Regions from separate parts of the Clostridium sp. MF28 genome, predicted to be linked through region 1. Evidence: a T-box and tRNA genes for the amino acid it is inferred to sense, from the RefSeq annotation. Region 1 holds a T-box; the other holds one or more tRNA genes.
The links. The T-box of region 1 lies ahead of AXY43_RS15040 (glycine--tRNA ligase). A T-box ahead of a tRNA ligase gene usually reads a tRNA of that ligase, here a tRNA-Gly.

Region 1 (6,216 bases):
AATTGTTGTTGTTGTTGTCTTTCCATCGCTACCGGTTATTCCATAGACTTTTCCTCTTGTATACCTAACAAACTCTTCCATCTCAGAAGTAACATATGCTCCTTCTTTTCTAACCCTTACTAATGCTTCACTATCAATCCTCATTGATGGTGTTTTAAATATCACATCAAACCCTTTTAAGTTATCTAGATATTTTTCTCCAAGCTCCAGCTTAACTCCCCTTTTATTAAATCCTTCTGCAACGTCTCCAAGTTCTTCTAAACTCTTTTTATCAAAAGCCGTTACAGCAGCACCTAAATCTATTAAAAAATTGATTAACGGAATATTGCTTACTCCAATTCCAACAACTCCAACTTTCTTACCCACTATAAATTCCTTAAACTCATTAAAATCTTTCTTCATGATTTATCCTCCAAATTTAAATCTCTATCCATCGTATATATTATTGCCAAAATTTGTTCTTCGTTATTTTAATTATAACACTTGCAACAAAAAAATAAACTGACCCAAGAAGAAATTATCTTGAATCAGTTTTTGTTTAGGTATAATCCTAAAATTCCAAACTTGCTTGGATATAATTTTCTATTTCACTTATTTTAATTCTTTCTTGTTCCATAGTATCTCTATTTCTAATTGTTACTGACTCATCTTCTAATGTATCGAAATCTATTGTTATACAATAAGGAGTTCCAATTTCATCTTGTCTTCTGTATCTCTTACCTATACTTCCTGTTTCATCGAAATCAAGATTGAATTTCTTACTTAACTCCGCATAAATATCTAAAGATTTTTCTGATAGCTTTTTAGAAAGAGGCAATATTGCTGCTTTAAACGGAGCTAATGCTGGGTGTAAATGCATTACAGTTCTAACATCTCCACCTTCTAACTCTTCTTCATCATATGCTTCAATTAAAAATGCTAAAGCAACTCTATCCGCGCCTAACGACGGCTCTATAACATATGGAACATATTTCTCATTAGTTGTTTGATCTAAATAGCTTAAATCCTGGCCAGAATGTTCTTGATGTTTAGATAAATCATAATCAGTTCTATCTGCTATTCCCCAAAGTTCTCCCCAACCAAATGGGAATAAATATTCTATATCAGAAGTTGCATTCGAGTAGAAAGATAACTCTTCTTCTCCATGATCTCTCATTCTTAAATTTTCTGCCTTAACATTCAAATTTAGCAAGAAGTTCCAACAATAGTCCTTCCAATATTTGTGCCACTCTAAATCAGTTCCAGGCTTACAGAAGAATTCTAATTCCATTTGTTCAAATTCTCTTGTTCTGAAAGTAAAATTACCGGGTGTAATTTCATTTCTAAAAGATTTACCTATTTGGGCTATACCAAATGGTACTTTTTTTCTTGATGTTCTTTGCACTGCTTTAAAATTAACAAAAATACCTTGTGCTGTTTCTGGTCTTAAATACATTTCTGATTTAGCATCTTCAGTAACACCCTGAAATGTTTTAAACATAAGATTAAACTTTCTTATATCTGTGTAGTTCATCTTTCCACATTTGGGACAAACTATGTTATTTCTTTCAATATATTCTTTCAATTGTTCGTTAGTCCATCCATCAGCTGTCGCTACTTCTGCTCCATTTTCTGTCATATGATCTTCAACTAATTTATCAGCTCTAAATCTTGCCTTACATTCCTTACAATCCATTAATGGGTCTGAAAAACCTCCAACATGCCCTGATGCAACCCAAACTTCTCTATTCATTAAAATAGCAGAATCTAATCCAACATTATACGGACTTTCTTGAACAAATTTTTTCCACCATGCTTTTTTTACATTATTTTTGAATTCTACCCCTAAAGGACCGTAATCCCACGAATTAGCTAGACCACCGTATATATCTGAGCCTGGAAATACAAATCCTCTATTTTTACAAAGAGCCACAATCTTATCCATTGTTTTTTCTACTGCCATTGTTTTATCCCTCCAAATATATTTTTATAAAATAAAAAAGGCTTTAAGCACAAAGGGACGAAATATAATTCCGCGGTTCCACCCTTCTTGGCTTAAGCCCATCTTTCTTCATCGATTTCCTCACACTCAAAAGCTCCATTCATTTATAACCAATAATGATTTCCACCAAACATCATCTCTCTTCAACTGACTTATAAATTACTTTTCTTTTTCAACATGTGTATTTAATTTATAAATTAATTTTAACAAAATCATTTTATATGTCAAGTCTGAATATTTTCTAAAAAAATATAAAAAAATGGCTCCGCGAAGAGGACTCGAACCTCCAACCTATCGGTTAACAGCCGAGTGCTCCACCATTGAGCTATCGCGGAACGTCATTACTTAATCTATTATATCAGTTTTTTTAGATTATGCAACCCTTTTTTAATAAAATATCAAAATTATATCTCTATACTATCAAAGTTATCAAATAACATCTACATTTTAGAATTAATACATATTATATATTCCTAATTCATCTTTATAGAGCCTGAAAAGAACAAAATCTCAAGCGATTGTGGAACTGTAGATTTTACCCACCTGATTTTTCAAATGTATGTGAGAAAAATTCAGCAGGATAATATATTTTTTCATTCTCTTTACAAACTGTGATTCTCTGAGTAAGTATTTCCATAACTTATGCCCTCAAGAGTTACAATATTCGCAACTTTAAATTTAGTATAAATTCATATGGAATAAAAAAAGCTATAACAATGCTTTCAAAATGCATGCTATAACTTATAATACTATTCTAAATAAAATAAAAAAAATGGCTCCGCGAAGAGGACTCGAACCTCCAACCTATCGGTTAACAGCCGAGTGCTCCACCATTGAGCTATCGCGGAACGTCATTACTTAATCTATTATATCAGCTTTTTTAAATTATGCAACCCTTTTTTAGCAAAATATCAAATTTATATCTCTATACTATCAAAATTATCAAATTACATTTACATTTTAGAATTAATACATATTATATATTCCTAATTCATCTTTATAAAACTTGGAAAGAATAAAATCTCAAGCGATTGTGAAACTGTAGATTTTTGCGCATCTACTTTTTCAAATGTGTGTGAGAAAAATTCGACAGGCTAATATATTTTTTCATTCTCTTTACAAACTGTGATTCTCCGAGTAAGTATTTCCATAACTTATGCCATCAAGAGTAACAATGTTCACAAATTTAAATTTAGTATAAATTCATATGGAATAAAAAAGCTATAACAATGCTTCCAAAGTACATGTTATAACTTATAATACTATTCTAAAAAATATAAAAAAATGGCTCCGCGAAGAGGACTCGAACCTCCAACCTATCGGTTAACAGCCGAGTGCTCCACCATTGAGCTATCGCGGAACGTCATTACTTAATCTATTATATCAGCTTTTTTAGATTATGCAAGTCTTTTTTATATTTTATTTACTTTTGTAGTTTTCAGAAATACTTATAGCTTTTCTTTCTTATTATCCAGAAGAAATACTAATTCCTATAAATATTTATGCAGATAATAAAATATTTCTGAACTTATTATAGAGTTCCTGATTTCAAATTATGTTTCTTATATTTCATTTTTAAATCAACAACAATAAAAGGTTCATATATGCCTTTTATACATATAGAACCTTTTTATAGAAATAAATATAATCTATTTACTTTAACTGTATCAAATTATTTCTGCGGTCTCATTGTAGGGAATAATATAACATCTCTGATTGAAGCTGAATCAGTTAAGAACATTATAAGTCTATCTATTCCCATTCCCATTCCACCTGTTGGTGGCATACCTGTTTCAAGAGCACTCATAAATTGTTCATCTAGCATATATGCCTCGTCATCTCCAAGTTCTCTCTCTTTAGCTTGTTGTTCGAATCTTTGTCTTTGAACTATAGGATCGTTTAATTCTGAGTATGCATTACAAAGTTCTCTACCAAATACAAAGCCTTCAAATCTTTCAGTGAATTCAGGATTTCCTCTCTTCTTCTTTGTAAGAGGTGAAATTTCAACTGGATAATCCGTAACAAATGTAGGTTGAATCATATTTGCTTCACCAAACTCTTCATATAAAGCATTTAAAACTTCACCTTTTGTTACTGTATTTAATGGTTTAGCAAATTCTAAGTGTTTTTCCTTTGCTATAGTTTGAGCTTCATCGTCAGATTTTATTTCATTGAAATCTACTCCAGCATATTCTTTTACAGCATCAACCATAGTGATTCTTCTCCATGGTGGCTTAAAGTCTATTTCTGTACCTTGATAAGCAACCTTAGTAGTTCCATTTACTTTTTCACAAATATATGCAACCATATTTTCTGTAATTTCCATCATGTCATTATAATCAGAATATGCTTCGTATAATTCTATAGCTGTAAATTCAGGATTATGTCTTACTGACATACCTTCATTTCTAAAATTTCTTCCTATTTCATATACCTTTTCAAAACCAGCAACTATTAATCTCTTAAGATATAACTCTGTAGCTATTCTTAAATACATATCCATATCTAAAGTATTGTGATGAGTAATGAAAGGTTTTGCTGCTGCTCCACCAGCTATTGCTCCAAGAATTGGAGTTTCTACTTCTATAAAGCTTTTAGCATCTAGGAATTCTCTTATAGCTGAAATGATTTTACTTCTTTTAATAAAAGTATCCTTAACTTCTGTATTTGTAATTATATCAACTTCTCTTTGTCTATATCTTAAATCTGGATCCTTTAACCCATGCCATTTTTCTGGAAGTGGCTTTAAAGATTTACAAGTCAACTCAAAAGTATTTACATTTACTGATACTTCACCTGTTTTAGTTGTAAATACTTCTCCAGTTGCTGCAATCCAATCACCTAAATCAAAAGTTTTATATTGCTTTAAATTTTCTTCCCCAACCTTATCAATCTTTAAGAATAGTTGTATCTTACCATCCTTATCATGTATATCTGAGAAAACAACTTTTCCCTGCCCTCTTTTAGACATTAGTCTTCCTGCAACGGTTACTTCCTTACCTTCTAGTGCATCATAATTTGCCTTAACTTCCTCTGATGTATGAGTTCTGTTGACTTTATAAACATCAAAAGGATCCTTTCCAGCACCTTGTAGCTCTGCTAGCTTAGCTCTTCTCAATCCTTCCTGTTCATTATACTGAGACTCTAACTCTTGCATGCTCATTTCTTCTGTTGACATTGCTGTACCTCCAATTAACTTCTACTTATTCCTAGTATTTCGAATTTATTAACTCCGTCTGGAACTGTTACCTCTACTACATCACCAACTTTTTTACCAACTAGTGCATTTCCAACCGGTGATTCGTTTGATATTTTAAAATTCATAGGGTCCGCTTCTGCAGAACCTACTATTGAATACTCTACTTCTTCATCAAATTCATAATCTTTAACTTTTACCTTTGATCCAACTGAAACAATATCACTTGGAATCTCTGACTCATCTACAACCACTGCATTTTTAAGCATATTTTCTAATTGAATTATTCTTCCTTCTGTAAATGCTTGGTCGTTTTTAGCTTCATCATACTCAGAATTTTCACTTAAGTCTCCGTATCCTAAAGCAATTTTTATCTTTTCAGTTATTTCTTTTCTTTTTACTGTTTTTAGATATTCTAATTCACTTTCTAATTTTTTAACACCTTCATAAGTCATAACATATTGTTTTGATTGGCTCATATACTTTAACTCCCCTTTAAAACCTTCTATATTATTTATTTTAGTTATTGATTATAATCTTTATTTTGATAAATTATCTATTAAATAAATATTTTAAGCAATCTCTTATTATATCGTTAACAGAGAGTACCTACAAATTTATAATAATTTGAAAAATATTTTAATCTGAAAATCATTTAACTTATTATAAATCAGCACATTTCATATGTCAATAAATCCTAATTTGAAGCAATTCGCTCCATTAGTTAGCAACTAATTCGGAACAACTTTACTCATAGCTATGATTGCTGTGAATCAAACATTAAATAAACCTAGTTTAAATATTAATATAAAAGTAAATTAGTAAAACATAAATTATAATTTTTACACAAAAATTAATACTCATATTTATACTAGATTTATTATTAAACCAAATTACATTTTTCTAAATATTAATAATATGCTTGAAACAATTAAATAATTCTAGTTATACTTACAAAACTATAATTCATCTTGATATTTTCTTAAAGCTTCAATAACTTTTTCACTATCATTTATAGTATTAATCTTATTTTTAAGTT
Region 2 (6,216 bases), 2.3 Mb from region 1:
CAATGTGATTCTTTTAATTCAGGTACCCATCCCAAAAAAGGAACATCAGTAAGCTTAATTATATTGTCTGGCACCAATTCTAAATTATTACTTTTTGCTTTTTCTCTCATCCTTTCTGCTCTTTCAATAGACCTCTCAAATAGGACTTTTTCTAATATTTCCTTTGTTTTATCTCCTCCCAATTCATCAGTTAGAACTTTTGAAAAATAAAAATATAAATCTGCAAAATGCCTGCACGCTGTTCTAACCTGCTCTATAGCATAATCTTTTTCAATGTTTTCATTACTCATTTCTATAATCCTCCTTAATCGTATTTTCAAGACTATTCATATAAGCTCTATATTCATCTACAGTAAATTTGGGCTTAAAGGTATTTTTAATTTTTTTAGCTTCATGAGCTTTTTCCTTTAAAAGTCTATAAGCTGTCAACGCCATTATTTTAGCTGTAGCTATATATGCAATTTCTTCATTTATTATTTTAAAATTTTCTGAATGCAATGCCCCTTCTACTCCGCCTGTTTCAAATTTTAATACAGGAATAATATGTGTTAAATCTCCTACATCAGTAGAACCTGCCAAGTGTGCACCAGAATCTATTTTCTTAACTGCCCCCTCTTTCACAACTTCCTTAGAAACATCTAATATAATTTCAGATGGCTCAATAGGTATTACTGGTAAATACCCAGGAAAAGTTTTTATTTCTATTTGTGCTCCAATAGCAAGAGCCCCTGCTTTGAAACTTCTGTCAACTTTCTTATTAGCATCTAAAATAGCTTCAATTGTTTTCCCTCTGACTAAAGTTTCTATAGTAACTTCACCTGGAATAACATTAACCAAATCTCCACCTTTTGTAACTATTGGGTGAACTCTAACTGAATCTTCATCCTTAAAAGTTTCCCGTTGATAAGCTAATGCATTTAACCCGATATTAGCTGCATTTAATGCATTAATCCCTAACTGAGGACTTCCAGCTGCATGAGCTTCTTTGCCTTTATACTTAATAAGTTTAGATACAAATCCATTAGTTGTTGTATCACCAACTATTACAGCTTCTTTATCTGGCCTTGAATGATGAGCAATTGCTATATCTACATCATCAAATTCTCCAATTCTAATAAGTTCACTTTTTCCCCCACCATATTGTATCGATCCCTTTTCTTTTAATGAATTTTTAAATTCAATCTCTCCATACTCCTCAGAAGGAACTGCAAAAAATATGACATTTCCATCTATATGTTGCTTTATCTCTTCATTCGCCAAAGCTATTGAGGCTCCTATTATTCCAGCCAGTTGTGCATGATGACCACAAGAATGACTTGCACCAGTTTCTTTATCTGCAAATGTATGACTTGGACATACTATAGCATCTAGTTCTCCAATCAGTGCTACATTTATTTCTTTAGTATTTACCTTTTTTAAATAGCCTTTAATACCTGTAATAGCTACATCCTTTTTTAAAACTTCTGTGTTTCGGCCTAATATTTCTGCTACCTTTTTAGACGTTTTTACTTCCTTGTAGCCTAACTCTGGATTTCTATAAATATCTCGTGCAAATTTTATTATTTCTTCTCTGTTGTTATCAATGATTTCTATAATTTTTTCTTCAATTCTATCCATTTATTTCCTCCTTATTTTGCTCTATAGTTTAGTATAAAAATTGTTTCTGTATGAAACCATCAGATATAAAAAAGGCTAAGTTTTAAAAAGAAAGTCAATAATCTTTCTTTTCAAAACTTAGCCTCCAGTCTTTCTGGTCAGCAAAATATTAAATTAATATAGTATTTTCATAAAATACATTCATTTTAAATATTGTTCTAATTCTTCAGTGTATTTCTTCAGAAAATTTACAATAAGCTTTTTTTCTTCTTCTGTATAATTATCAAATTCTTTATCAAACGATTGTGTTCTTGATATATGGTACTCATAATGCCCATTGAATGCTTTTAATCCTAGATCAGTCAATTTGAAGTAAATTTCCTTCTTATTATCTAGAAATTTATATTTCTTAATCATGCCTTCTTTTTCTAAGCGTTTTGTAATCTTTGAAACAGTACTTTTTGTAGTATTCATAATTTTTGCAATCTCAGTTGTATTTGCACTCTGATTTTTTTGTATTGCTTCAATCATATGTATATCTGACATATGCAATGGAACCCCACAATTTCCATAATCTTTTGGTCTTTTTTCAAGTTCACCGCTGATAAAAAACATTCTTCCTATCATCTCATCTAGTATAATGCTAAAATTATCCACTTAGACCTCCATTTTTTGTTTCTACGGGAAACAATGTGTTTAATTCATATTAATACTATATGATTAGTATGTCAATATTTTTTTATAAAAAACTTTTCAGTATAGTTACTATATTCATATTACAAAACTTTCCATAAATGCATTATTGTATTTAGATGAATAAATCACACATAAAATACTGATATTTCTAATAAAAATCTTACTTCAACCTAATCTAAAATAAATTAATATAATTTATTTTCTATTTTTATGCAAAATGTACATTCTCGGCCGTATATCTACATGTAGAAATTAACTTAACAATGAACACAACATATGTAAATTAATCAATTTATTTTGCAGCCATTAAGTGAGGAAGGAGGTTCATATGAATTTTGATTATATTGAAAATCTGGTGAGAAGATGTAAAAATAATGATGAAACCGCAAAAGAAAAATTAACTGATGAGTTTAAGCCTTTAATCTATAATATTTCAAAGAAAACTTTTGTTGATGGATATAGCATTTATGATATTCAGCAGGAATGTTATAAATCACTTTTTAAATCTGTTTCCATGTACGATTTGGAGAAGCATAGGTTTGTTGCTTATGCTACTAATGCAATAAAGAATAATGTAAATGATTTAATTAGGAAAATGAATTTCAGAAGTTCTACTGATAGTAATGATGCTTTAAGTTATCATGATAACTTTGAAGAAGATATTCCTTCACAAGAAATATCTATCGAAGCTTCATTATGTGAAATCTGTGATTATGAAGATTTAAATTTAGCTCTTAAAAATCTAAGTGAAGAAGAAATTGAACTTATAAATTTTGTATTCTACAAAAATCATACTGTTAAGGAATATGCTTATTTTAAAGATATGTGCTACTCTACAGCCGTTTTGAAAAAGAAAACTATTTTAAGAAAAATATTTAATAGCATCCCAGTATATTATTAAAATCTAACAGCTCTAAGGTTAACATTTACCTTAGAGCTGTTATTTTTATTATATATGCTGTCATGAATTTCAAATTTTCGCATTTTAATTCTAAGTTATCATTTTTCTTAACCTTTACAAGAGATAGCATAAACTTAAATAATACAAAAAAACTAATTCTTGGGCTATATATTTCCTCTGCCTACAAAGTCATCTGTAAATTTGACTTGATATAATTTTTACTAAATAATAAAAAACCTAAAGCATCAAAGTATATTTAACTATACCTTTTCTACCTTAGGTTAAACAATTTGGTGGCTCACCCGGGAATCGAACCCGGGACACCATGATTAAAAGTCATGTGCTCTACCGACTGAGCTAGTGAACCAGAATAATAATTATAATAGAATGCTTTTACAAATAATTAAGCTAAATCAATTGCCTTGCAGCCTACTAATATTTTTACATGGGGTGAACGATGGGACTCGAACCCACGACAACCAGTGCCACAAACTGGCGCTCTACCAACTGAACTACGTTCACCATTATATGGTGCGTTTTAAGGGATTCGAACCCCTGGCCCACGCCTTAGAAGGGCGTTGCTCTATCCAGCTGAGCTAAAAACGCATATTATTTATTATGTTGCAAACTCTTTAATTTTTTTTGGAGCGGGTAGTGGGAATCGAACCCACCTTTCCAGCTTGGAAGGCTGGAGTATTACCGATATACGATACCCGCAACTAATCTGCTTGTTTATTATATGTTACATGATTATAGGTTGTCAACATAAAAATTTATTTTTTTCAAATAAAGTGCTGAATATTGTATTTTTTTCCGCAAATTCACCGTATTTGTAAACCTATCACTTAGCAGTATCACACGCCTTGACTTTTTTCTTCGCTAAATTAATATAAATTTATAAATATATTTAAATTTCTATCTCGTTGAGTATAATGCTTTTCAATAATAAGTTTATATTTGAAATTTTAGTAATCAAACTGCTTAATAAATAATCTAATATTAAAACTTAATTATTTTATTTAACCAAGTTTTAATATTAAATTAGAATTCACTCTCAATTATTTATTAGCCTCTTATTTTTTATTACATGTCTTATTAAATCAAACCATAAAATAAAAATGTTAACATATGTGCTATATATATTTATAGTTATAGAATATTATCCTGATAAACTGTATCTAATTACAGTATCACTATCTAACTAAATTCTAAATGGTTCAACTAATACTTTTTTAATTTACTCTCCTCCCAAATTTATTTTCATATTAGTTTGTTATTGCCTTAAATATTTTTTATTACCTTCTAAAAAATCCAACCATATATTATACTCCACTAGAAGTTGTTAATTTAAATACTAACCTCTTCTTAAGCCGCATTTTTCAAGCATATTCTGAAGAATATATATTCGTATATGGTAATATTCTTTAGAATATTTATTCTCTAGAGTATTTATTCTTCAGAATAAATATTGTGAAGAATATTAGAATATTCTCTATTTCTGCATATATCCTAAGTGAGATAAATGAAAATTCAAAAGATCTCTTCAAAAAAGTTATCCTGCAAAAAGTTAGAGCTCAAATTTTTCATTTGATTAACAGAATTCTTTCATTTGATCTTTTATATTTAGAAGCATGCATTTCTTTTATCATTTATAGAAAGAATGTACAAAAAATTTATTATGATATTTAGTAAAGGAGAACACTTATGAGTAAAAGAAAACAAAATGAACTACCAAAAAATGATTTTGCTCCAGATGAGAATGAAGAAATAATTGGTTTTACACCTGAACCAGTCATTTCTGGCAAGTGCATTTCATCTTTTTCATTTGATGATGATGAAGCAGCATCTACCCAAAATGTTAAAGCATCTAATTCTAATATTCTTGCAGATAATAGAAAAGTTTCATTAGCAAATGGCATGGCTCCACCTATTGATGGTGAATTCCTAGATACTAAACGAACTTATATGCTTAGATCTTCTACTGTTAGAAAAGTTAATGAATTAAAGAGCAGGCATCCTGACTTAAATACCTATGTAAGTACTATAGTGGACATGGCTATAGCTCACTACTATAATTACATAGTAAATGAATGCGAAAAAAAAGAATAATCTACTAGGGTGTAATAGATCATTCTAAATACTTGTTATCATCTATTTAATAAGGGGTAAATAATGATTAACTATCTTATAAATTTATAATACAGGATGAATATGTCATTTGTATGACAAGCTATAATTTTCTAAATCAGTTATTAGAATTTTGTAATAATTTATTTTTCTTAACTTGCTATAATATATTTTGAATATATTTTCACCGCTTTCAAATACTATAAATTATGAAAGGTGGCGAGTATAATGAAAAAATTTATTGTTATATTTTCTATTTTTTTATTCTTATTACTTAGCATAAATACAGTAAATGCTTTTGCTGCTAGTAAAACTTTAACTCAAGGGCTGTATACCTTAAAAGACTCAGGCTTATCAGCAGGCATTGATTATAATGTTGAAAATAATTCTTCTGGTAGAGCCATACTTCTTATAGTTGATAGCACTCAATTAATACAGGAGCTAATTCGTTTTGAACCTAATTCTCGCAAATATATCATGAAACCGCTAAATTATGGGGATATAATTATAATAGTTACTACGGGTAATTTAGAATTCTCTTAATGAGTATACTTATGATTTTATCAATACCTGCTGACTCATTGTCATCCAGCTATCTATTAATCTACTTAAGCATTTTGTATTAATATGCTGATATATTGAACTAATTTTCATTCTATATTGAAACAACTTTTTATTGCTTTATACGAGACAAAATTATAATTGTAGTTATAATACATGCCGTTCCAATCCATTGTGCTATTCCAAGCTCTTCATGTAACCATAATACAGATAATATAGCAGCCGATAAAGGTTCAGCTGATGATAATATACTTGACTCTGTCGGCTTTATATAATTTAAACTTTCTAAAAAGCAAGTAAAAGCAATTAACGTTCCAAATAATACTACAAATATA

Region 2: it has a tRNA-Gly gene. The T-box ahead of AXY43_RS15040 (glycine--tRNA ligase) is inferred to sense a tRNA for this amino acid. The anticodon was not compared.

Annotation. Positions count from the first base shown of each region.
Region 1 is NZ_CP014331.1:3,475,542-3,481,757, reverse strand. Features, by position in the region: gene murD (UDP-N-acetylmuramoyl-L-alanine--D-glutamate ligase) at 1-402, opposite strand, end outside; gene AXY43_RS15040 (glycine--tRNA ligase) at 551-1,942, opposite strand; T-box leader at 1,993-2,166, opposite strand; tRNA gene AXY43_RS15035 (tRNA-Asn) at 2,242-2,316, opposite strand; tRNA gene AXY43_RS15030 (tRNA-Asn) at 2,755-2,829, opposite strand; tRNA gene AXY43_RS15025 (tRNA-Asn) at 3,267-3,341, opposite strand; gene lysS (lysine--tRNA ligase) at 3,654-5,159, opposite strand; gene greA (transcription elongation factor GreA) at 5,174-5,656, opposite strand; gene dusB (tRNA dihydrouridine synthase DusB) at 6,137-6,216, opposite strand, start outside.
Region 2 is NZ_CP014331.1:1,198,863-1,205,078, forward strand. Features, by position in the region: gene AXY43_RS05160 (L-2-amino-thiazoline-4-carboxylic acid hydrolase) at 1-290, opposite strand, end outside; gene AXY43_RS05165 (amidohydrolase) at 283-1,617, opposite strand; gene AXY43_RS05170 (MarR family transcriptional regulator) at 1,798-2,253, opposite strand; gene AXY43_RS05175 (sigma-70 family RNA polymerase sigma factor) at 2,621-3,193, shown strand; tRNA gene AXY43_RS05180 (tRNA-Lys) at 3,485-3,560, opposite strand; tRNA gene AXY43_RS05185 (tRNA-His) at 3,640-3,715, opposite strand; tRNA gene AXY43_RS05190 (tRNA-Arg) at 3,723-3,799, opposite strand; tRNA gene AXY43_RS05195 (tRNA-Gly) at 3,837-3,910, opposite strand; gene AXY43_RS05200 (hypothetical protein) at 4,898-5,302, shown strand; gene AXY43_RS05205 (hypothetical protein) at 5,549-5,863, shown strand; gene AXY43_RS05210 (DMT family transporter) at 5,994-6,216, opposite strand, start outside.